DNA from 3 places in the Citrobacter sp. GW821-FHT02E08 genome. Region 1 is predicted to be linked to each of the others. Evidence: predicted binding sites of a transcription regulator. Region 1 holds the regulator's gene; each other region holds the start of a gene.

Region 1 (7,879 bases):
GTTGTACAGCGTGTTGTGCGCCTGATTGACACGCATACGCTGATACGCGAGCGGTGTTGCCTGTGGATTGCTGCTGAGGATCAGGCGGATGGCTTCCTGGTCGGCTTCCAGCGCATCGTGGGCGTTTTTGCGCAACAGACCGCTCTGCCACTGCGGCCAGAGCCAGACCGTTCCACCAAACGCGATCAGGCAGCCAATCACCGTATCAATAAACCGCGGCACAATGTACTGCTCGCCATTTAACGTCAGCAATTGCAGGGTATACACCGCAGTGACCGTAAACCCGACCGTTGCCCAGCCGTAGTTTTTGCGAATGATCAGATAGCTCACCAGCGTAATGACCAGCATGCCCGCCAGCGTGAAGCCTTCAGGGATGTGGAAGTGTAGCGTCACACCCGCAATCACCAGTCCAACCAGCGTACCCACCGAACGGTGCAATATGCGAACCCGCGTCGCGCCGTAGCCGTTTTGCGTCACAAACAGCACCGTCATCAGGATCCAGTACGGTTTCGGCAGATGTAATGCGCTGCCCATCAGGCTGGCGATACTCAGCATGACGCTGATGCGCCCGGCATTTCGCAAAGCGGGCGATTTGAAGGACAGATAGTTTTTTAGGGCCGGGATCAGCGGGAGTCGGCGTTGTTTATCCGCCATCAGGTCGCGGGCATAGAGTGGGCGCTGGGTCCGCAATACACGGGCAATGCGGCTAAAGTGCCAGTAACAGAACTGGCCCACCGGGTTATCGGGATGCTGGTTGGCGATTTTCTCCAGCGCGCCAATCTGCTTTTCCATGCTAAAGCGGGTCGGCAGGCGGTGATACAGAATATCATCGGCCAGGATGCGTAAGCGTGTGGCGACCGTTTGCGCGTTCCAGCGAATCACCTGCTCCGCATGGCTGCGTTCGACCAGCTTTTGCACCTCTTCTGGCTGATGCAGACTGACGGAGATGTGTTCCTGTAAGTCCAGCGCTTCCTGGAATGCCCGCAGCAGGCGTTTATATTCATTGTTGTGATGCGCCGACAGCATGTGCATTTGCTGGTAACACTGGGTGATGAGATCTACCGCTTTCTGTTGGCGCACCAACAAGGGTGGCAGCGCTTTTTCAGGATCCGCGTGCTGGGTGAGCAGACTGTATTTGGCTTCGCAGTAGTCGGCCAGCTCGCGGTACAACAAACTGAGTGACTCGCGTAGCGGTTGTTCACGCCAGAGCCAGAACCAAAACCAGTTAAAAAGCCCGTACCACAGGGTGCCCAGGGCATAGATCAGCAACGGCTCCCAGACGGGCATGTTACCAGCCAGGCTTAGCGTGAAAATAGCGGCGATAAGCGAGGCAGGCAGGAGTCGGGCATGCAAGGCGCTGAGTTCCGCCGTCACGCCAAGAATCAGCGTTAAACCCGTCAGAATCAGCGGCAGCGGTATTGCTTGCGCGAGCAGCAGTTGCATTGCCAGGCTGCATCCGGCAAACAGCGATGCGCCAATGACTAAGCGTTTGAAAAAGCGTTTGTGGGGGGTATCAAGCCCGGCAATGTTGCAGCAGGCGGGAACGAGAGAAAAGAGCAATCCCAGATGCAACTGGCCAATGATAAGGCCGATCGCCACAGGCAAACACAGCACCAGCGTTTGCCGCAGTGCGTAGTTGATTTCAGGGTGATAAATCAGTCTTCGCCACATCGGTGCCAACAAAAATGGCGCATTACAGGGTAATACGCCATTTCGACGGGGTTAACGAGTGCCGTAGACGACGATGGTCTTACCGTGCGCGGAGATCAGGTTCTGATCTTCCAGCATTTTCAGAATACGACCAACGGTTTCGCGAGAACAGCCAACGATCTGACCGATCTCCTGACGGGTGATTTTGATTTGCATGCCGTCCGGGTGAGTCATCGCATCGGGTTGTTTCGCCAGGTTCAGCAGAGTCTGAGCGATACGACCAGTTACGTCGAGGAAGGCAAGGTTGCCGACTTTTTCGGACGTAACTTGCAGGCGACGAGCCATCTGGGAAGACAGGCGCATCAGAATATCCGGGTTCACCTGGATCAGTTGGCGAAATTTTTTGTAGGAGATTTCAGCGACTTCACAGGCCGTTTTTGCACGTACCCATGCACTGCGTTCCTGGCCTTCTTCAAACAGGCCCAATTCGCCAATGAAATCGCCCTGATTCAGATAAGAAAGGATCATCTCTTTCCCTTCTTCGTCTTTAATCAGCACTGCCACTGAGCCTTTAACGATGTAGTACAACGTTTCTGCTTTTTCACCCTGGTGAATCAGCGTGCTCTTCGACGGGTACTTATGAATGTGGCAATGAGACAAGAACCATTCGAGAGTCGGGTCTGTTTGCGGTTTGCCAAGCACCATGCGCGGTTATCCTCTGTTATAAGCTGTCTCCAGAGCCAGAAAACGACGCTGTCTCTGGGGTTGCCAAAATATGCTTCCCGCTGCCAGGGAAGGGGGCTGCTAAAAATGTACTGCAGCCTGTAATGTGATGTCCTCTGCATACATGCAGTACGTCAATGTATTACTGTAGCATCCTGACTGTTTTAGCATAGCTTTCGCCGTGTGTCTCCTGGTGTCTCGCTTCAGCATGATGCAGGTCGCCTTCCATTGCGAGATTTGTTATGTCCGCGTAATCTGTCAGGAAAATTGAAACATTGGAGTTACGAAATATGCAAGCGCGTGTGAAATGGGTCGAAGGGCTAACCTTCCTGGGAGAGTCTGCTTCCGGCCACCAAATTTTGATGGATGGTAACTCCGGTGATAAAGCGCCGAGTCCGATGGAAATGGTGTTAATGGCCGCGGGTGGCTGCAGTGCGATTGATGTGGTGTCTATTCTGCAAAAGGGACGCCAGGATGTGACCAACTGCGAAGTGAAGCTCACTTCCGAGCGTCGTGAAGAGGCGCCGCGCCTGTTCACCCATATCAATCTGCATTTCATTGTGACTGGCAATGATCTGAAAGACGCCGCCGTTTCGCGCGCTGTTGATCTTTCTGCAGAAAAATATTGTTCTGTTGCGTTGATGCTGGAAAAAGCAGTGAATATCACGCACTCATACGAAGTGATTGCCGCGTGATCTCAGGTTGCCGGAGGGCGTGACGCTTATCCGGCAACGCTGCGCATTATTCGATTTTTTTGCCTTCCATCAGTCGCTGAACCAGCGGCAGCATAATCAACTCCATCGCCAGTCCCATTTTGCCGCCCGGCACGACTAATGTATTGATATGAGAAATAAATGAACCCTGAAGCATCGCCAGCAACCAGGGAAAATCGATCCCTTCCAGATTACGAAAATGAATAACGACAAAGCTCTCGTCTAATGACGGGATGCCTTTTGCCGCAAAGGGATTCGAGGTGTCTACCGTGGGTACACGCTGGAAGTTAATATGCGTACGGGAGAACTGCGGGGTGATGTAGTTGATGTAATCATCCATTGAGCGAACCACCGAATCCATCACCGCCTCGCGGGAGTGTCCGCGCTCGCTGGTGTCGCGGATCAGTTTTTGTATCCACTCCAGGTTCACGATCGGTACTACGCCAACCAGTAAATCCACATGGCGCGCCACGTTATGGTGCGGCGTCACTACGCCGCCGTGCAGCCCTTCATAGAACAGGACGTCGGTCGGTTCAGGCAAGGGTTGCCACGGCGTGAAGGTTCCCGGCACCTGATTCCACGGTACTGCTTCATCGTAGGTATGCAGATATTTCCGCGACTGGCCTTTGCCCACTTGTCCGTACTCGCTGAACGTTTGTTCCAGCAGACCAAAATCATTGGCTTCGGGGCCGAAATAACTGATATGCCGCCCGGCGTCCCGCGCTTTGCGGATCGCCATGTCCATTTCCGGGCGGGTATAGCGGTGAAAACTGTCGCCTTCCACCTCGGCGGCGCGTAGATTTAACTGTGAAAAAATTTTACGGAACGCGAGGCTGGTGGTGGTGGTCCCCGCGCCGCTGGACCCTGTTACCGCAATCACTGGATGTTTGGCAGACATAACAACTCCATGAATAAACACTCGTTTTAGTATAGTCGGCCCTCAGCGGGGGATTACTCGTGCAACTGCTTTTTGGGCATGATATTGACCGTTTCGTGGAGTTCAGACCACACCAGAACGGCTTCGCCACACTGTAGCTGACGTTTGACGTCGGCGACTTTTTGCGCAAGCGAACGTTCATGTTCACCATAATCGGTGCCTTCGCGCAATACAAAGCTTTCAATCAGGTTATCCAGCGTTTCAGCGGACAACTCCTGCCAGGGGATCATCATGATTATGCTTCCAGATACGTGGTGAGCCAGTCAGGGATGCGCGATTCGAGCCACATTTCCGGGCGGCGCAGCGTCCCACCGATAAAGCCGACATGCCCGCCATGCTCGGTTAATTGATACTCTACCTGCGGCGGCAGATTCTCGGGGTTCGGGATCACATGACTGTCCATAAACGGATCGTCTTTCGCGTGAATAATCAGCGTGGGTTTGGCGATCTGATTGAGCAACGGCATGGCGCTACATTGACGATAATAGTCTATCGCATCAGCAAAACCGTGAATTTTGGCAGTAATAAGATCATCAAAATCACGGATACGCCGTACCGCTTTTAGCTGCGCCAGATTGACAGGGAGCGTGCCGGGATAGGCCGCCAGCTTGCGTGACGCGTTGGCTTTGAGCAGATTGAGCAGATAGCGCTGGTAAACGCGCGAAAACCCTTTTTCCATGTGATAACTGCAGGCTTCAAGCACGAAAGGCGCGGAGACAATCACTGCCGCATCGACAGGAATACCCCGGCCTTCTTTCGCCAGCAGGCAGGCCAGCATATTGCCGCCGAGTGAATAGCCAACCGCAGCGGTGGGAACACGACCAAACTCGCGTTGTAACCACTGTAAAAACCAGGTGCCGTCTTCCGTCTCCCCGGAGTGATAAATGCGATTCAGGCGATTGGGTTCGCCGCTGCAACCGCGAAAGTGCATCACGACACCCAGCCATCCACGCTTTTGCGCGGCCTCTATGAGTCCGTGGGCATACGGGCTGTTCAGACTACCTTCAAGACCATGAAACACCACCAGACGCGGTTTGTGTTTCGCCTGATGCGGATCTTCACTCCATGCCAGATCGACAAAATCGCCGTCGGGTAATTCCAGGCGTTGCCAGTGTGGGCTGAACTGCACTTTACGGCGGATCAGTCGTGGGAGCATCGTTTGTAGATGGCGATTGCTGATGCCGCGCATCGGGCGGAACTCATACGAATCAGCGTCGGTCGGGGTCATTTCTGTGGGGGTGATTTCAACCATAGCACCAGAGCAATTAATCATCGGGAAGAATAACTATACCGCGCACACGGCTGGCAGGTTAGCCAATATGTGATTTTACGCTTAGTCAGTCAGGAGGTTACGTGAGAAAAGATGGATGTCCACCCCGGGTTTACGCCGCCAGAGACGGGCTTTACGCGTGCCTGTTGCCGCACTTTCCCCTGTCTCTTCAAACATGCCCGACGCCTCAAAACGGCGAATCAGACTTTTACGCTGAATGGCCTGACCCAGAATGATTTCGGTCGCCTCCTGCAACTGACCCTGGGTAAACGACGCCGGCAGACAATAAACGGGCAGTAACGAGTACATCGTTTTTTGCCGTAGGCGATGCAGCGCTGAGGTAATGATTTTCTCGTGGTCGAACGCCAGAGGATATTCGGCAAGCTTGTCGAGCGGCACCCAGCGGGCGTCGCTAACGCTGGCGATATGCGGCGCACAATCGGCCCAGGCGATCAGCGCGAACCAGGAGACGGTCAGGCTCCAGCCACGCGGGTCGCGGTCCGGTCCGGAGACGGTATCCAGTTGCTCCAGCCATGAAGGGGAAACCCCTGTTTTTTCTGTCAGCTTACGTAACGCCGTCGCGCGGGTGGAATCATCGCGTGCCATATCAATAAAACCGCCAGGCAATCCCCAGCGCCCTTTCTGCGGCTGCTTTGCCCGTTCGACCAGCAGGACACACAGCGTTTGTTCATGCAGGGTGAACAACACGCTATCCACTGTGACCAGGGGAGAAGGAAAGCGGCTGGCATCGTACTGGTTCAGATAGTCGGCTTCGGTTGTCATAAGGCACTCACGGTGATGTGGAACGTTCACAAGTGTACCAGCACGACATCAGGCGGCAAGGCGCGTTTTTTTCCATTACTTATCAGCTGATTAACTTCTCTGCGAAAAATTAATCAATTTTGCGCTTGCTTAATATGTGTCTTAAGGACATTATTAATTGTGTCGAAGGGACACAATTAAGGGCGGGATGAGATATGAGCGAAAAATTGACATTAACGCTGGATGAGCAGGTCTACGCCATTGCCAGCGGTGTTTTTCCGGATGGCGCTGTCTGGCTGAAGGTGACGGAGACGTTACCGCCCTCCGCTCGTCTGATGCGCATTCGCGCAGCGGCGATGCGTGATATGAACGATTTCATGCTGCTGGCGCAACTGGTTGAGGCGGTACGTCATCAGACGGATGTGTTGGTGAGTCATCTTGAACTTCCCTGGCTGCCGTGGGCGCGTCAGGACCGCCATATGGTTACCGGTGACAGCTTTGCACTGAAAGTCTTTGCCCGTCAGCTCAACACGCTGAAGTTCGACAAGGTGAAAGTGCTCGACCCGCATAGCGACGCTGCAGCGGCGGCGATAGATAACATGATCGCTGTGCCACAGGAAGCCTGCCTGATGCAAAGCGCGACTCTGCGCCGTCAGTTTCAACAACATGCGCTGATGCTGGTGGCGCCGGACGCCGGGTCACTGAAGAAAATCGATGCTGTGGCCAGAGTCGCAGGGGCAGCGGAGTACGCCATCCTGAGTAAAAAACGCGATGTGGCGAGCGGCAATCTGACCGGCTTTTCGCTGGTGGCGGGGGACGTGAAGGACCGGGATGTGCTGATTGTCGACGACCTGTGCGACGCAGGCGGCACCTTCATTGGTTCGGCGCAGGTATTACGTGATGCCGGAGCGCGCAGTGTCAGTCTGTACGTGACGCATGGCATCTTCTCGAAAGGTGTGGAACACCTGTTTGCCAATGGCATTGATGCCCTCTACACGACCACCTCGTTGGCTGCACCGACGCTGGCGCATCCGCAGTTTGAACTTATCGACATTGACGCGATTTACCGCTGAGGGAGACAACATAATGAAAATGAATCCAATTCTGGCTATCGACGGCTATAAAGTCTCCCACCGCGTGCAGTATCCGCAGGGAACCACCCGGGTGTATTCCAACTTCACACCGCGCAGCGATCGCTATTTTCAGTCGCCGCTGCCGGACGGCAAGTTGGTGTTCTTTGGTCTGCAGGGCTTTTTACAGTGGTTCCTGGTCGATCTGTTTAACGAGGCCTTCTTTGTCCGTCCGGAAGACGAGGTGGTCAACGAATATAAGCAGGTGATGGACAGTTATCTCGGTCGCGATGCCGTCGCGGTCGATCATATTCGCGCGCTGCATCAGTTGGGCTACTTGCCGTTGCATATTAAGGCGCTGGATGAAGGCACTAAAGTGCCAATGGCGGTACCGGTTCTCACCATTATCAACACCAAACCCGAGTTTTTCTGGTTGGTGAATTACCTGGAAACCGTACTGTCGGCGGAACTCTGGAAAGCCTCAACGAACGCCACCATTGCTCACCATTACCGCAAAATTTGTGAGAGTTGGGCACAGAAAACCTGTAGCGACCTGACGCACCTCGACTTTCAATGCCATGATTTTTCGTTTCGCGGCATGGCCGGTCTTCAGGACACCATGCAGGCGGGCAGTGGACATCTGTTGAGTTTTAAAGGCACGGATAGCATTCCGTCGCTGTTGTATGCCCGTGATTACTACACCGACGGCGACGCGTATTTTATCGGCGCCAGTATTCCGGCGACCGAACACAGT
Region 2 (7,879 bases), on a different contig from region 1:
TTATCTTCCACGCTTATTTTCCTTGTTTCTTTTGTAATTCCAGCAGTTGCTCAGGCGTTACCGCCGGATAACCCTGTGCATCGTCAGGGACCTGATGCATAGCGGGAATGGGCACCAGCGGGCCTAAAAAGCGCGGTTCACGCTTGAAGAGATAGAGGTCGGCCAGCGCGCCAAAACGCGCGCCGAATTCGCGCACCCGGACGGTGAGCATATCTTTTGGCGAAGGCACCGCGTAACACTGCGCCTGTATTCCCATATGCAGCGCAATGAATAAGGCGCGTTCACAGTGGAAGCGCTGAGTGATGATGATGAAATCGTTGGTATCAAAGACCTTGCGGGTGCGCACAATCGAGTCCAGCGTGCGAAAGCCCGCGTAATCGAGCACGATATCGGCAGGATCAACGCCTGCTGCGATGAGATCTTTACGCATCGTCATCGGCTCGTTATAGCTTTGCAGTGCATTGTCGCCGCTAAGCAGAAGGTAGTTAACCTTACCGCTGTTGTAGGCGTTAAGCGCGCCCTGAATACGGTAGCGGTAATACTGATTAATCACGCCGGTGCGATAGTATTTGGCGGTGCCTAAGACCACGCCAACCTGGCGATAGGGCAGGTCCTGCAATTCGTCATAGATGTACGGGGCCGTTTTCCAGCTCATCCATCTGTCGAGGCCAAGCGCAGTTAACAGCAGCAAGCCGACCAGGACTAACAGGCTGTAAAACAGACGCTTTAACATTGCGAAGAACTCGATAAAAGGAAGAATTTTCAATCAGGCTACTTTACCCAGCGGCGTTGCGCAAGAAACGGTAGTCTGATTGCGGGGATTTTCGACAGACTCCAACCTTGCCGGAAGGTGCTTGCCGTTTCAGGCCCGGTAAGCTTGCGCCACCGGGCACAACGATTTACGCCAGCAGTACGCGCTCGATGTTGTCGCAGCCCAACGCTTTCAGCGTCGCGGCGGTGGCATCCCATTGAATCAACGGCGCATCCGCTTTCTCTGCCAGAATTGCACGCTGGATATCCGAGTAGTCGTAACCGTTCAGATTCAGCAGGTTTAATGCGCCTTGCAGAGGCGGCAGCGTTGGGTTAAAGGCGGCGTTTTCAGCATAGCTACCGGTGAAAATACGCCCGTCTTTGCACTCCAGCGCCACACCGCTCGGGGAGTTGCTGTAGGGCATATGGCATCGGTTGGCTGCGCGAATCGCTTCCTGAGTCAGCGCGTCGCCTTGCAGCGCGAAACCATGATCTTGTTCGTCCATCAGCAGCGTTTTGATCTCCAGATCTTTCGGGCCGAAAGCGTCTGGCAAATAGTGACGCAGCGTGTGCGGCTCGCGGCCTGGCAGGTGAATGCGCAGATCCAGTCCGCTGTTCAGTTCGTTCATAAACTGACGGCAGTGACCACACGGGGTGTAGTTGACGGTAATGGCGGCAAGGGCTTTTTCGCCGCGTAACCAGGCGTGGCTGATGGCGCTTTGTTCGGCATGGACGGTTTGCTGCATGGTGGCCCCCAGGAACTCCATGTTCCCACCGAAATACCATCTCCCACTGACGCCGCGCGCCACGGCGCCAACGTTAAAATGGGAAAGGTCGGTACGCGCGCAGGCGGCAGCCAGCGGCAGGAGCGCGAAAGCCAGCGCGTCTTCGTCCAGCCCCGATTCACTTTTAAGCGTCGAGACCTGCTCCGCACTCAGCATGGCGGGGAAATGCTTATCCGCCAGAAGTGGTGCCAGCGCTGATTGCAAATTATCCGCTAGTTGGGCAAAAGCAGTTTGAAAACGTGGATGCATAGCGTTGCCTCATAACAATGTAATGGAATGGTAGTGTACGGGCCTGTTACCGCTTTATATGTGATTCATATCTCATTACTTGTGCAACTTATGAAACTTAAACTAAAAATGCGCGACGCATCGCAAATTTTAACCCACCACGGCCAGAATGACAGGAAACAAAAAGGGAGCCAAAAGCGATGTGATGATCCCGCAAATCACCAGCGCCAGCGAACTAAAGGCGCCTTCCTGGTAATCCAGCTCAGCACAACGTGAAGTGCCGAGGGCATGTGATGCGGTTCCCATTGCCAGCCCGCGCGCGGCTTTAGTACGGATCCGCATGGCGTTTAACAGCGTATGACCAAAGACGGCTCCGAGGATCCCGACAAATATCACGCATACGGCGCTGATCGCCGGAATGCCGCCAAGACTCCCCCCAACCGCCATCGCGATAGGCGTGGTGACAGATTTAGGCAATACCGATGCGGCGATTTCAGGCGTGGCGCCCATTAACAAGGCCACCGACGTGCCCGTCACCATGGCGACCACGCTGCCAAAGAAACAGATAGTGATGATGGATTTCCAGCGGGCGCGGATCTGGTGCAGTTGCTCATAAAGCGGATAGGCCAGCGCGACCACAGCAGGTTGCAGCAGGTCGTTCAGCACTTTGCTGCCCTGAAAATAGTGTTCGTAAGGCGTCCCGGTGAGGATAAGCAACGGAATGATGACCACCATGGCGACCAGCAGCGGGTTCAGCAATGGCATCTTAAAACGTACCGCCAGTTTGCGTGCTGCAAAAAACACCGCCAGTGTCAGAGGTAATGACCACCAGATGTACGACATCATTGTTTTGATCCTTTATGCCCAATCACTTTTCGTTCGCCATGCACAATATGCGAGCTCCAGCTAACCACCAGAAAGACGACCAGCGTACTTATCGCGCAAGAGACAATGACAGGCCCAAACTGCGCGCGTAGCAGGTCAAAGTACTGCATTACGCCAACGCCAATGGGAACGAAAAGTAATGCCATATAGCGAATCAGCACGTAGCAGCCCGGGTTGACCCATTTAGCCGGCAGAATTTGCAGTGCCAGTAAAACGAAGAGGATCAGCATGCCGATGATGCTGCCGGGAATCGTAATGGGAAGCAGCGACGCAATAAAAATACCGGCATATAAGCAGGCATAGATCAGCACAAATGCGCGTAAATATTGCCAGACAATATTCAGTGATTTACTCATAGTAAACGTCCTTGATGAGAGGTATTCATCATACAATTAAACTTTAAAATGTGCTACCGATCACATCATGAATTCTGAGCATGGTGAATATAGACAACGGGAACGTTGCGTCATAAAGATCATAGCGGAGAGACTTTAAACCGCCCTGGAGAGACGCTACCATAGCGCCTCTTTTTTTGCGGGTAACGATATGCGTGTTTTGCTGGCGCCGATGGAAGGCGTGCTTGATTCTTTGGTGCGCGAGCTCCTGACCGACGTGAACGACTACGATCTGTGCATCACGGAATTTTTGCGCGTGGTGGATCAACTCTTGCCTGAGAAAGTATTCCACCGTATTTGCCCGGAACTGCTCAATGCCAGCCGGACACCCTCGGGCACATTGGTGCGCATACAGCTTCTGGGGCAATATCCGCAATGGCTGGCGGAAAATGCCGCGCGCGCGGTGGAGTTAGGATCGTATGGCGTTGATCTTAACTGCGGCTGTCCGTCAAAGCTGGTTAATGGCAGCGGTGGCGGTGCAACCTTGCTCAAAGATCCTGAACTTATCTATCAGGGGGCAAAGGCGATGCGTGAGGCAGTACCGGCACATCTGCCCGTGACGGTTAAAATACGTCTTGGCTGGGACAGCGGCGACAGAAAATTCGAAATTGCCGATGCGGTACAGCAGGCGGGTGCGAGCGAACTGGCGGTACACGGTCGCACGAAAGAACAAGGGTATAAAGCGGAGCACATTGACTGGCAGGCGATTGGCGAAATCCGACAGCGGTTAACGATTCCGGTTATCGCCAACGGTGAGATCTGGGACTGGCAAAGTGCGCAGGACTGTATGGCAGTCAGCGGTTGCGACGCGGTGATGATGGGGCGAGGGGCATTAAATATTCCCAACCTGAGTCGTGTCGTGAAATATAACGAACCGCGTATGCCGTGGCCTGACGTGGTTGTTCTGCTGCAGAAATATAGCCGACTGGAAAAGCAAGGCGATACCGGGCTGTATCACGTGGCGCGCATCAAACAGTGGCTGGGGTATTTACGTAAAGAGTACTCAGAAGCGACAGCACTTTTTCAGGAGATTCGTTCTCTCAATAATTCACCGGATATTGCCCGTGCGATCCAGTCCATTGATATTGCGTCGTTGCGGCCATGAGACATGGCCGATGGCGCATCGGCGGATTGGGCAAATAAGGGGAACAAAATGGGGTCTATATTTATTTATCATTTAAATAATTTTTAAATATTCATTTAAGCTGAATATATTTTTCTGATTATTTCTTTTATTTTCCAAAGATGTATTGCCACGCGTAACTAAAAAAAAAGATGCGACACCACGTAATCTCTGCGCACCTTTTCTCACCAGAACACCCCCATGAATTGTTATTCTCCTTTTGTTGCGACCGCGTGTTTGCCGCTAATTATTGCACTTGCGGGATGCGCCCCGATGCACGACAACCGCCAGACGCTGGCGCAGCAGGTGCCCACTTCACACGTTGAATCTGCATTACCGGCAGCATTAAAAAACGGTTGGCCGGACAGCCAGTGGTGGCGGGCTTATCAGGATCCTCAACTGAATGCGCTGATTGAGAGTGCGCTGGCACATGCGCCAGATATGCAGGTGGCAGAGCAGCGCATTCAATTAGCGGAGGCGCAGGCCAAGGCTGTTGAAGTGCAGGACGGACCGCAGATCGATTTCTCGGCGAATGCAGAGCGGCAGAAAATGTCAGCTGAAGGGGTGATGGGGCCCTTTGCCAGCAGCGATCCCGCTGCGGGCACGACCGGCCCGTGGTACACCAACGGGACATTTGGGCTAACGGCAGGCTGGAACCTGGATTTGTGGGGCAAGAACCGGGCAGAAGTGACGGCGCGGATTGGCACCGTCAAAGCGCGTGAAGCCGAGCAGGAACAGACTCGTCAACTGCTGGCGAGCGGGGTGACGCGTTTATACTGGGAGTGGCAAACCCAGGCGGCGCTGAGCAACGTGTTAACGGAGATTGAACAAGAGCAAAAAAACATCATTACGGCTGACCGCCAGTTGTATCAAAACGGCATTACCTCCTCCGTGGAAGGCGTGGAGACGGACATAGACGACAGCAAAACGCAGCAACAGCTCAGTGATGCCGCCGGTAAAATGAAAATAATTGAGGCAAGGCTGGCGGCGCTAACCCATCAGCAATCCACGCCGCTGACGCTGCATGCGGTTGCGCTGCCGAAGGTGGAAAGCGCATTACCCGCGCAGTTAGGATACTCATTACTGGCTCGTCGGGCGGATCTGCAGGCGGCGCACTGGTACATTGAGTCCTCTCTGGGCAGCGTCGACGCGGCGAAAGCGGCCTTTTATCCTGATATCAACCTGATGGCCTTTCTGCAGCAGGATGCTCTGCACATGAGCGACCTGTTCCGCAGTTCAGCGCAACAAATGGGCGTCACTGCCGGGCTGACGCTGCCGATATTCGACAGTGGCAGGCTGAATGCGAATCTCGATATCGCCAGGGCGCAGAGTAACCTCTCAATAGCGAATTACAACAAAGCGGTGGTTGATGCGGTGAATGACGTGACGCGCGCGGCAAGTCAGGTTGAAACGATGGCGGCAAAAAACCAACACCAGATGCAGATTGAACATGATGCTCAACGGGTTGTCGGACTTGCGCAGGCGCGTTTCAATGCCGGTATCATTGCCGGTTCGCGGGTCAGTCAGGCGAAGATCCCGGCGCTACGCGAGCATTGCAATGGCCTGATTTTGCAAGGCCAGTGGCTTGATGCCTCTGTTCAACTGACCAGCGCATTAGGCGGGGGCTACCACACAAGCTGACAGCCAGCAGCCGTCAGCGCGGGCTGTCGGCTGCCTTTATTGCACTTTTTGCTTGCTGCGCCGTTTCAGCCACCAGCGTGTCCCCACCACCAGTCCGACGATCAGCACCAGCCAGACCCCATGTTTGATGTGCTGATCGAGATGGTGCAGCCAGGGTGCAATCACTTCGCCGCCGAGATAGCCCAGAGCCGTAAACAGCAGCGCCCAAATCAGCGCGCCCAGAATATTCAGCGGCAGAAAGATCTTTGGCGGTAGATGGCTGGCGCCAATCAGAAGCGGGCCGATGACGCGAAATCCGTACATGAATCGTGTACCGATCACAAACAGGTAAGGGCGGCGTTGGATCATCTTTTGCGCGTAATGAATTTTGCTGCGGTGACGTGAGAAGCGGCGCAGCAGTTTCCCACCAAATCGACGCCCCACTAAATAAAGGACCTGATCGCCGATCATGCCGCCGAGCGCAACGGAGATGACGACCAACGGAAATTTGAGCAACCCCTGATGAGCGGCAACACCCCCTAACAGGGTGATGGTTTCGCCTTCGGCCAGACTGCCAATGACCAGCGCGGCATAGCCGTAATGCGCGATAAGACTGTTTATATCCATACGTCGGTATGACCTCCACAATCTTTAGCATACACCTTATGAATCTTTATGACCGGAAAAGCGCCCGTTCAGCGGACCGGTATTTCGTGGGCTGTACATAAAATAATCGAAAGCTGAATTATACTTGAAGTGTTGAGGTCCGGAGCTGACAAGAAGGGGGGCGGTATGAACCATGTCTGGGGGCTGTTTTCCCATCCCGATCGTGAAATGCACGTGATCAAAAGTGAGAACGAAACCATTTCGCACCACTACACCCACCATGTCCTGATGATGGCGGCAATCCCGGTGATTTGCGCATTTATTGGCACCACGCAAATTGGCTGGAATTTTGGCGATGGCAATGTGTTTCAGCTCTCTCTGTTTACCGGTTTTGCACTGGCCATTGTTTTTTACGCGGTCATGCTGGCAGGGGTGGCGGTAATGGGCCGGATCATCTGGTGGATGGCGCGAAACTATCCGCAACGTCCTTCTCTGGCGCACTGCATGGTCTTTGCCGGCTATGTCGCTACGCCGCTTTTCCTGAGCGGTTTTGTCGCGCTATATCCGCTGGTATGGCTGTGTGCGCTGGTCGGTACCATCGCGTTGTTCTACACCGGTTATTTGTTGTACCTCGGTGTCCCGACATTCCTGAACATTAACAAAGAGGAAGGGCTGAGCTTTTCCAGTTCGACGCTGGCTATCGGCGTGCTGGTGCTGGAGGTCCTGTTAGCTATCACGGTGATCCTGTGGGGCTACGGGTACCGGTTATTCTGATTTAATCTTCTTCAATGGCGTTGCTGGCGTAAAAGTCAGCAACGCAGCATTTGTTGACGATTCTTCTGTGGCGGCAAACCTGCCCGATCGCTATGATGCCTGAGCTAGCTTGAGTTTATACTTAACTCCGGCGGTGCGCGTTGTGACGTGCGTGAACCATTATCAGAAATCTCATCATGCTGAAATTCCGAGTTTCAATACTAAGCCTTGCCCTGATGCTGGCTGTCCCTTTTGCGCCGCAGGCTGTGGCGAAAACGGCGGCTACCACAACAGCGTCTCAACCTGAGATTGCGTCTGGTAGCGCGATGATTGTTGATTTAAATACCAACAAAGTGATCTATTCGAACCATCCTGACCTTGTGCGTCCGATAGCGTCGATAACCAAATTAATGACGGCGATGGTGGTGCTTGATGCGCAACTGCCGCTGAACGAAAAACTGAAAGTGGATATCAGCCAGACGCCAGAAATGAAAGGGATATACTCCCGCGTGCGTCTGAACAGTGAAATTAGCCGTAAAGATATGCTGCTGCTGGCGCTGATGTCCTCGGAAAACCGCGCGGCAGCAAGTCTCGCGCACCATTATCCGGGCGGCTACAACGCGTTTATCAAAGCGATGAATGCCAAAGCCAAAGCGTTGGGCATGACCCACACGCGGTTTGTGGAACCGACGGGGTTGTCCATTCATAACGTCTCGACGGCCCGCGACTTAACA
Region 3 (7,879 bases), on a different contig from region 1:
CTCAACGCGTCAGTGCTGCCATTTAACAGACTGGTGAGGGATGAGAGCGACGTGCTGCTTTGTCCTGAGGTGGTGCTTTTGGTGAGTTCGTTGGCCGCGCTGGAGAGCGAATCCTGCCAGGATGATGCGAAAATGCTGGTGGAGATGAGTGCGCTGGCGGCGATCGCGCAGCGCAGAATGCGTTTTGTTGTTTTCATAATGGTAACTCGTATGTGCCTTTTCAGCGAAAGTATAGCGCTGCTCGTATTAAGAATGGTCTTAATACTCTTTTCCGGTCACACGGCTACGATAGCTATCCCAGTTGAAATTTACCCACAAACTGTTGCCCAAACGCATACGATCCATCACACGCTCGCCGAGCAATTTGCTCATCTCTTCCATATTGCTGTTGGTCAGCATGCCGGTAGGGCGTTTTGAGGATGAGCGACGATCGACGATCTGATTGATGATCACTTTTTCGTAGCGAGATTCGGTTTGTACGCCAATTTCGTCGATCACCAGCAGATCGACATTGCTCAGGTCGTTGAGCAGCTGTTCTTCACTGGTTTCACGATTCGTGAAGGTCTCTTTCATCGCTGACATAATATCGGCGACGGTAATGATCAGGACTGATTTTCCCCGCAGCAGCAGCTCGTTGCAGATCGCCGCCGCAAGGTGGTTTTTTCCGGTGCCGGGCTTACCCGAGAAGATAAAACTGGCGATGTTGCCATCGAACTCTTCTACATACTGTCGGGCTTTGCTGAGCGCATTCATTTGACCGTCGCACTCGACCCGGTAGTTCTCGAAAGAGCAGTTTTGATGTAACGGGCGGATCCCGGAACGGTTGAATGTACGCTGCATTTTCATCGCCCGGTTTTCACGGGCCAGCGCGGCAGCGCGAATTTCGCCCTGCTCTTTCTGCCATGCCAGCAGCTCTTCGCCTGTTTTAAACGCAGGCACTACATTCGCCGGCATCATTTTTTGCAGACGTTTCATCAGATCGCCAACGTTTTTCATCGTTACCCTCTAAATCCCGGTGGAATGTGGTTGTCAGGTTCGCTAATGCTATTCACATCACGTTTGGGCATCCCGCCATTGCTGGACCGGCCAATCTGGAGACTGCGCGCCAGCTTTTGCTGCCACTGAACATGGTGAAAGACCTTGCCTTCCGCCTGCCAGTAAGCCACAAATGACGCCAGCTCTTCCGCTGTCGCCGGCTCTCGTAACGCGATGCCCCATAATGCCGCCTGACGCTGGAAGTCGGCGTCCGGCTGCCAGGCAGGATACATCGCAAATTTCCCCATCGGGACCGCAACGGGCGCGGCCTGCGGTTCTTCGTAAAACTGCGCGTCCAGCGTGATGTCGCTTCCCGGGCGCGACAGTTTTTCTTCCAGCGCCAGCAATTCTGCCAGACGGGCAGGCGTGACGGCATAAAATGCGGGCACGTTATTGGCAAATACCGCGACCGCGCCGCCAGCCGATTTCGCCAGCACGGCGTTGTGATCGTGGACTAATGCGTCAATACCGATGACGTCCGGGGTTAAAATTCTGCAAGACATAATGTTTCTCAATACGGAACAACAACCGAGAAGGGAGACTGTTTTTATAGTAACACACCGATGACCAGAAGCGGCAGGGAGGCGGGGTCACCGCCTCTTATTCACAAAGTGATGCCAGAGGAGGGCGAATCAAACGCGTGGGCGTTTGCGGTACAACCAAAGCCCCGGCACGGAAAGCCCAATGGAGAGCGCGCCGACAATAGAAGATGCTTTCAGGAAATTGGTCAGCAAGGTGATCATCAGAGGATCGCTGTAACCAAAATGGCCGATCTTAACGGCGGAAATCATTGCTGTGTAGGCGGAGATCCCCGGGAACATAGGGATGACTGCCGCGACGGTGAAGACCTTCGGGTGCGCCAGATACCAGCGCGACCACTGGATACCGATGCTGCCGACCAACAGCGACGCCATAAAGGTCGACCATTCAATGTTAAACCCGGCGGTCATCATCACCATCCGTGAGCCGTGGCCCAGCGCACCCAGCAGGGCGCACCAGGGCAGCGCACGGTGTGGAACGTTAAAGACCATCGCAAACCCGACGGCAGGGATTGCCGACAAAATCATGTCCTGCATAAGGGCAAGAACGAACTCAATTACACCCATCCGCGAAGCCCCCATAAGGTTAAAGCCATCACGACGCCCACACAGGTCGCCAGCGTCAACAGGCTGGCGATTGCCCAGCGCGCCAGCCCGGTATTAATGTGACCTTTAAACATATCCGCGACAGAGTTGATTAACGGAAATCCCGGTACCAGCAGCAGCACGCTGGCCGCCATCGCGATGGTCGGGGTTTGGCTGAACGTATCCAGACGCAGTAACAGACCGGAGATGGTTGTGGCAACAAAGGCGGTTATACAAAAGTTGATTTGCGGGTGGAGATGTCGGTGCGCCAGAAACTGACGGATATACATGGCCACCATACTGGCGAAAAAGGTGATCACGGCGCCGTCCCATCCGCCCTTATTCAGTTTGCAGAAACAGGCGCAGGAAAGTCCGACCATGAGAGCCACCAGCCATCGCGGATAACGCAGCGGTCTGATTTGGCTAAAACGCTTCTCGACTCCCCGGCAGTCCAGGAGTTTGTGTTCGGCCAGAATCACAATGTGTTGAACTTCCGTGACAACGTGCATATTAATGCCACGATCCTGATTCTTCCGCGTCGACGTCAGACAGTGGCCGTCTTTAATGGTGGTGAGAACGATGGCGTTAGAAGAGATGGCGCTTTCTACGCTGTCCATCCCTAGCGCCAGACCCAGACGCGTGGAGAGTTCATCAACCAGTGCGCTTTCTGCCCCGTGCTGCAATAAAAAAAGCCCGCATTGAATACATAACCGTGTAACCGTTCGTTGTAACAACTGCTCTGTTTGCATGACTCGCCCTGATTGAAAAGACGGGTAAAAATGACAAAGTCTTCTTTGTAACACGAAGTATGAGTCCGTTGGCTCTGGCCCGGATCAATCTTTGTGTTGAAAAAAACGTCAGGGCGATGGGTTTGAACATTTGAACCGTGTCGCCCTCCGTTTTGCGATTAGACTCATCATTGCAGTGCATTGATCAGGTTGTGTCAATGAGGAGGGGTAACGTGAAGTACACCGACGATATTCCGCACCCGCCTGTTGCTAGCATTATGATTATATGGGGATTACTGATGTGGCAGATTTCCTCTTTATTCATAAGGGAAGATAAGTAGATGTTGCCAAATACATATTGTTAATTTATTAAACGAAATTAATTCACCTTAAAATATTCGACAATTAAATTTGGTTAATTTAATTGTCCGGGAATTGTTTTTATAAAACACTATGTGATAATGTTCAGAGGATCTTATACTATGTGGGTTCTGGTATGGTCGCAGTCACAATGTATAAAAATAAAATAACGGAATAATTCACATTGTTAATTAATTTTAATTTCATCTCGCTATTTATATGTTTGGTTTATTAATAGGGGTGAAAATAAGAAAGGATGTGAATATGGAGGGAATATGTTGCCAGGACGCTACAAAAATGGAATTGTTATCAGTAAAATACCCGTTATCCAGGCCGGACTAAGAGGCGTCTTTCTGGGTCACTTTCCCGATCATGAGTTAACATTCTGCCGTTCAGTAGAAGAGCTCACGTTGATGCAACTGCGCCGCTCTGAACTGGTGTTGGTTGATTTAACGGGGGAGTGCAATCAACCTCGTGTTGTTTGTGAACAGTTTTATACGCTATTAACGCAATATCGTGATATTCATTGGATTTTTCTCGTTTCCCGCACTTACTATCCTTCGGCCGTTGAGCTATTGATGGGACCTGCAACGACGTTGCTCTCTGATGAGGATCCGGTCGAAAGCGTGATTAATGCCATTCGTTCAGGCAATTATAGCGCTGAGCGAATCAGTAAAGCGCTGATGTTTCCGACACTGCAAGAGATGACGGAATATGGTGGGCAGTCGATGGTTCTTACGCTATCGGAGCGTAAAGTATTACGGCTTCTCGGAAAAGGCTGGGGAATTAATCAAATAGCGACGTTGTTGAAGAAGAGTAATAAAACTATCAGTGCTCAGAAAAACAGTGCCATGCGTCGTTTGTCCATACACAGTAATGCTGAAATGTATGCATGGATTAACAGTTCTCAAGGAGCAAGAGAACTGAACTTACCTTCAGTATATGGAGATACCACGGAATGGAAAAAAGAATCATCAAGAGAAATGTCGCACTGGTAGAAAAGTGCGCAATGAGCAGTATTGGTATTAAGAGTTTATTTAATTCAGATCCTGAATGTCTCTATCAGCTTCATCTCTTTTCTAATCAGTCTGAATTTAAAGCGGCGATGGTTAATACACCTTTTTCTGCGGTTATCTTCTCACTTTCGGCAATACGAGAAGATCGTCGGGTTGGGTTGGCGTGCCTGACGGAACTGGCGATCGATTTCCCGCGTATGCGCAGACTGGTCATTGCCGACGACGATGATGAAGCCCGTCTTATTGGCTCTCTGTCACCCTCGCAACTGGATGGCGTATTAAGTAAGTCATCGCCGCTGAGTAGTTTACAAGAACAGTTATCTTTAGCGCTGAATGGCGCACGTCGGGTGACGGAAAGCAGCAGCAATCTTTGGTTTACCAGTCAGAGCCGTATGATTAGTCCTACTGAGCGTGAAATTTTACGGTTTATGTCGCACGGCTATTCGATGGTTCAAATAGCCGTGCAGCTTGAACGTAATATCAAAACGATCCGGGCACATAAATTTAATGTGATGTCCAAGCTGGGCGTGAGTTCTGATGCCGGGTTGCTGGATGCGGCGGATATCTTGCTGTCTCTGCGCGCCCTTGACCCCCGTTCTGCGCTGCACACGGCATAGCGCTGTGTACCTGAAATGGCGAACGAGGCGCATCCTTCAGACTTGACGGCGGATCACTGGCAGACATCAATCCAGGTCGCTGAAGTCAACTCGGCCATCCTTTCAGGTGCGATTCTTATTGCACTATTCGTTGCGCCAGCAGCAGGCAATACCTCTGTGTAATGCCTGAGGGAGACATCGCAATAGACTGGCAGAGGCGTTTCCAGACCAAAAGGACAGACGCCGCCAGGCGGATGACCTGTTGCACTCACCACCTCATCAAAACTGAGCATACGCGCTTTCGCCCCAAATGTTTCTTTGAGCTTCTTGTTGTCCAGGCGGACATCACCTTTGGCGACAACCAAAATAATGTTGTCTTTCACCTTTAGGGAAAGCGTTTTTGCAATTTGTCCCGGCTCCACATTATGGGCTCTTGCAGCCAGTTCAACCGTTGCTGTGCTCTGATCTAATTCGATAATTTCAATATCGGGGGCATATTCGGCCAGAAATTGCCGTACAGATTGCAGACTCATTCATTCCTCCTGACGCGGTGTAAGCAGCCCCTGTTCTTTGGAAAACTGCGTGGCGTAATTTGTCATAAGGAAAGTACCGCTGTAAATATTTTAAAGTAACAATCCAGTAACATGCACAAATATTAGATCCTCTTCACAATCGCAGAAACCGGTTACAGTAACCGGTTGCGGTACGGGTGGGAGAGATTAATACTAAAATTGTCACTTCCTCTGTATCACATAATAAGAGCCACCTATGAAACTTAATTCTCTACGCTGTATCACGGGTCTTTATTCCGGCACGGTTGCGAAAAGTGGTAATGGATTCTTACGTGGCGGTGTTGCTGCTGCCTGCATATCTACGTTGTTTTGACGGACTGGAGAGCGGATATGTCTACCAACCATGCTGTGTTTAATGTGATTTTTCGGTTTGTTGAAAACTATGTTAGCCCCGTTGCCGGGCGTATATCCTCACAGCGCCACGTGATGGCGATCCGCGATGGGTTTATCTCGGCAATGCCGTTTATGATTGTCGGATCGTTCCTGCTGGTATTTGCCTATCCTCCTTTTTCTCCGGATACCTCCTGGGGGTTTGCCCGTGCGTGGCTGGATATGGCAAAGCAATTTGAAGGTCAGATACTCACGCCGTTTGATATGACGATGGGGATCATGTCCATCTACATTTGCGCGGCCATCGCATACAACCTGGGGAAACACTACGTTAAGTCGCATCAGTTAGATCCTTTTATGTGCGCGATGCTCTCGATCATGGCGTTTTTACTGATTGCTGCTCCAAAAACGAAAGGCTCCCTGCCGGTTGACAGCCTCGGAGGCACCGGTATTTTTACCGCGATCCTGGTGGCGATTTACTGCGTCGAAATGATGCGTTTTCTGAAAGCGCACAATATCGGTATTCGCTTGCCGGATCAGGTTCCCCCGATGATCAAAAACTCTTTTGATCTGCTGATTCCGGTGTTAGTGGTTGTCCTCACGCTGTACCCTCTGAGCCTGTTGATCCAGGCGCAGTTCGATATGCTGATCCCACAGGCCATCATGGCGATCTTTAAGCCACTGGTCTCAGCGGCTGACTCCCTGCCTGCAATTTTGCTCGCGGTATTGATTGGCCATCTGTTGTGGTTTGCGGGGATACATGGCGCCGCGATTGTCTCCGGAATGCTGCAAATGTTCTGGCTGACCAATCTTGGGATGAACCAGACCGCGTTGGCGCAGGGCGCACCGCTGCCGCACATCTTCATGGAAGCGTTCTGGACGTTCTTTATTGTTGTGGGCGGGTCCGGTGCGACAATGGGGCTGGTGATTTGCTATCTGCGTAGCCGTTCTGTGCACCTGCGATCCATTGGTCGTTTGAGTGTGGTTCCCAGCATTTTCAACATTAACGAGCCTGTCATTTTCGGTACGCCGATTGTGATGAACCCGGTCTTTTTTATTCCGTTCCTGCTCGCGCCGATGGTTAACGCGATACTGGCCTGGGCGGCAATGAAACTCGACTTGATTGGACGCGTGATTTCCGTTGTTCCGTGGACCGCACCAGCGCCGGTAGGGGCTGCCTGGGCATTAGGCTGGGATTATCGTGCGGCAGTGCTGGTGGTGGTGTTGGCGTTAGTGTCCGCTATTATTTATTTCCCGTTCTTCAAAGTATACGAGAAACAGTTGCTGGCGCAGGAAGCTGAAGAAGCTCAGCGTACGGAAGAGGAAAGTCAGCAGGTTGCATAAGGCGAAAAAGCAAGGGGCGATGGCTCCTTGCTTATTTTAACGTACAGTCACCACACTGCTGAACATCAGGAAGGCGATAGCGCTGGCAGCAGGTTCTGCGCACCAAAAGCCCTTCGCGTGGAACGACAGTTCGCCACAGGGGGTTATCTTCACCGCCAGATAGCTTTTTCTCGAAAAAGCAGGTCTGGCGCAGTGTCGCCAACAGCTCTTCTCCCAGTAACGGTTTCATTTCTGTCAGATACCAGTGGATCAAATACCCGGTGTTGCTCCAGATGAGTTTGCTATTAATCTCTCCGGTAGCTTCCAGCGCCTGAACGATGGGCATTAACGCCCGGAGGATCAGCGTTTCCAGGCGTTGCTGGGGAGAGTGCAACGTCGCCTGGTGATCCTGGTGCACGTCAATCCAGAAACAGGCTGCCCGTCCCGTTTCATGAAACTCAACGCTGACATATTCAGGAGAAACATCAATGGCTTTTTCCTGAGTGAGCAGGGCAAGCATCAGCGGGGGAACCATCAGTCCGATATACCATTGCGCCCACAGTGAAATCAGCGGTTTATTTTCGCGCGGTTGTGTGGGTTGATTGCGATAGATGTGATCGGAATATATCGCCAGCAAAGAGCTTAACGCGCTGGGAGTAGACCACTGGGCCAGCGTCATGACGCCTTGCGGGGCGGGTTCATCAAGACGAATAAATTCCAGTAGATGCTCGCGGGTTTGCGCGATCGTTTCACGCACAGTATCGGCAAGCGTTGGCTCCCCCGACGGGAGATGAG

The links. The regulator CRP, encoded in region 1, controls carbon source genes, mostly activating them, when cyclic AMP is high. The targets are predictions, from matches to a motif close to ATGTGANNNNNNTCACAT.
Positions count from the first base shown of each region.
Region 2: the regulator CRP is predicted to act here: its motif matches at 1,843-1,860, upstream of cdd (cytidine deaminase).
Region 3: the regulator CRP is predicted to act here: its motif matches at 5,514-5,531, upstream of AC07UY_RS09615 (PTS sugar transporter subunit IIC).

Region 1 is NZ_JBWKVL010000003.1:391,816-399,694, forward strand. It holds gene AC07UY_RS06160 (YccS/YhfK family putative transporter) at 1-1,671, opposite strand, end outside; gene crp (cAMP-activated global transcriptional regulator CRP) at 1,723-2,355, opposite strand; gene AC07UY_RS06170 (OsmC family protein) at 2,664-3,068, shown strand; gene AC07UY_RS06175 (phosphoribulokinase) at 3,115-3,984, opposite strand; gene AC07UY_RS06180 (YheU family protein) at 4,038-4,256, opposite strand; partial or broken gene AC07UY_RS06185 (hydrolase) at 4,259-5,321, opposite strand; gene AC07UY_RS06190 (NUDIX domain-containing protein) at 5,357-6,076, opposite strand; gene prs (ribose-phosphate diphosphokinase) at 6,271-7,128, shown strand; gene AC07UY_RS06200 (nicotinate phosphoribosyltransferase) at 7,142-7,879, shown strand, end outside.
Region 2 is NZ_JBWKVL010000018.1:59,082-66,960, forward strand. It holds gene AC07UY_RS19295 (DUF2542 family protein) at 1-11, opposite strand, end outside; gene sanA (outer membrane permeability protein SanA) at 14-733, opposite strand; gene cdd (cytidine deaminase) at 900-1,784, opposite strand; gene AC07UY_RS19310 (CidB/LrgB family autolysis modulator) at 1,914-2,609, opposite strand; gene AC07UY_RS19315 (CidA/LrgA family protein) at 2,606-3,004, opposite strand; gene dusC (tRNA dihydrouridine(16) synthase DusC) at 3,195-4,148, shown strand; gene mdtQ (multidrug resistance outer membrane protein MdtQ) at 4,368-5,807, shown strand; gene AC07UY_RS19330 (DedA family protein) at 5,844-6,413, opposite strand; gene AC07UY_RS19335 (Yip1 family protein) at 6,579-7,166, shown strand; gene pbpG (D-alanyl-D-alanine endopeptidase) at 7,343-7,879, shown strand, end outside.
Region 3 is NZ_JBWKVL010000005.1:253,063-260,941, reverse strand. It holds gene AC07UY_RS09655 (YjjA family protein) at 1-200, opposite strand, end outside; gene dnaC (replicative helicase loader DnaC) at 259-996, opposite strand; gene dnaT (primosomal protein DnaT) at 999-1,538, opposite strand; gene AC07UY_RS09640 (threonine/serine exporter) at 1,668-2,141, opposite strand; gene AC07UY_RS09635 (threonine/serine exporter family protein) at 2,132-2,908, opposite strand; gene AC07UY_RS09630 (helix-turn-helix domain-containing protein) at 3,523-4,245, shown strand; gene bglJ (DNA-binding transcriptional activator BglJ) at 4,206-4,880, shown strand; gene AC07UY_RS09620 (YbaK/EbsC family protein) at 4,934-5,392, opposite strand; gene AC07UY_RS09615 (PTS sugar transporter subunit IIC) at 5,762-7,105, shown strand; gene fhuF (siderophore-iron reductase FhuF) at 7,137-7,879, opposite strand, start outside.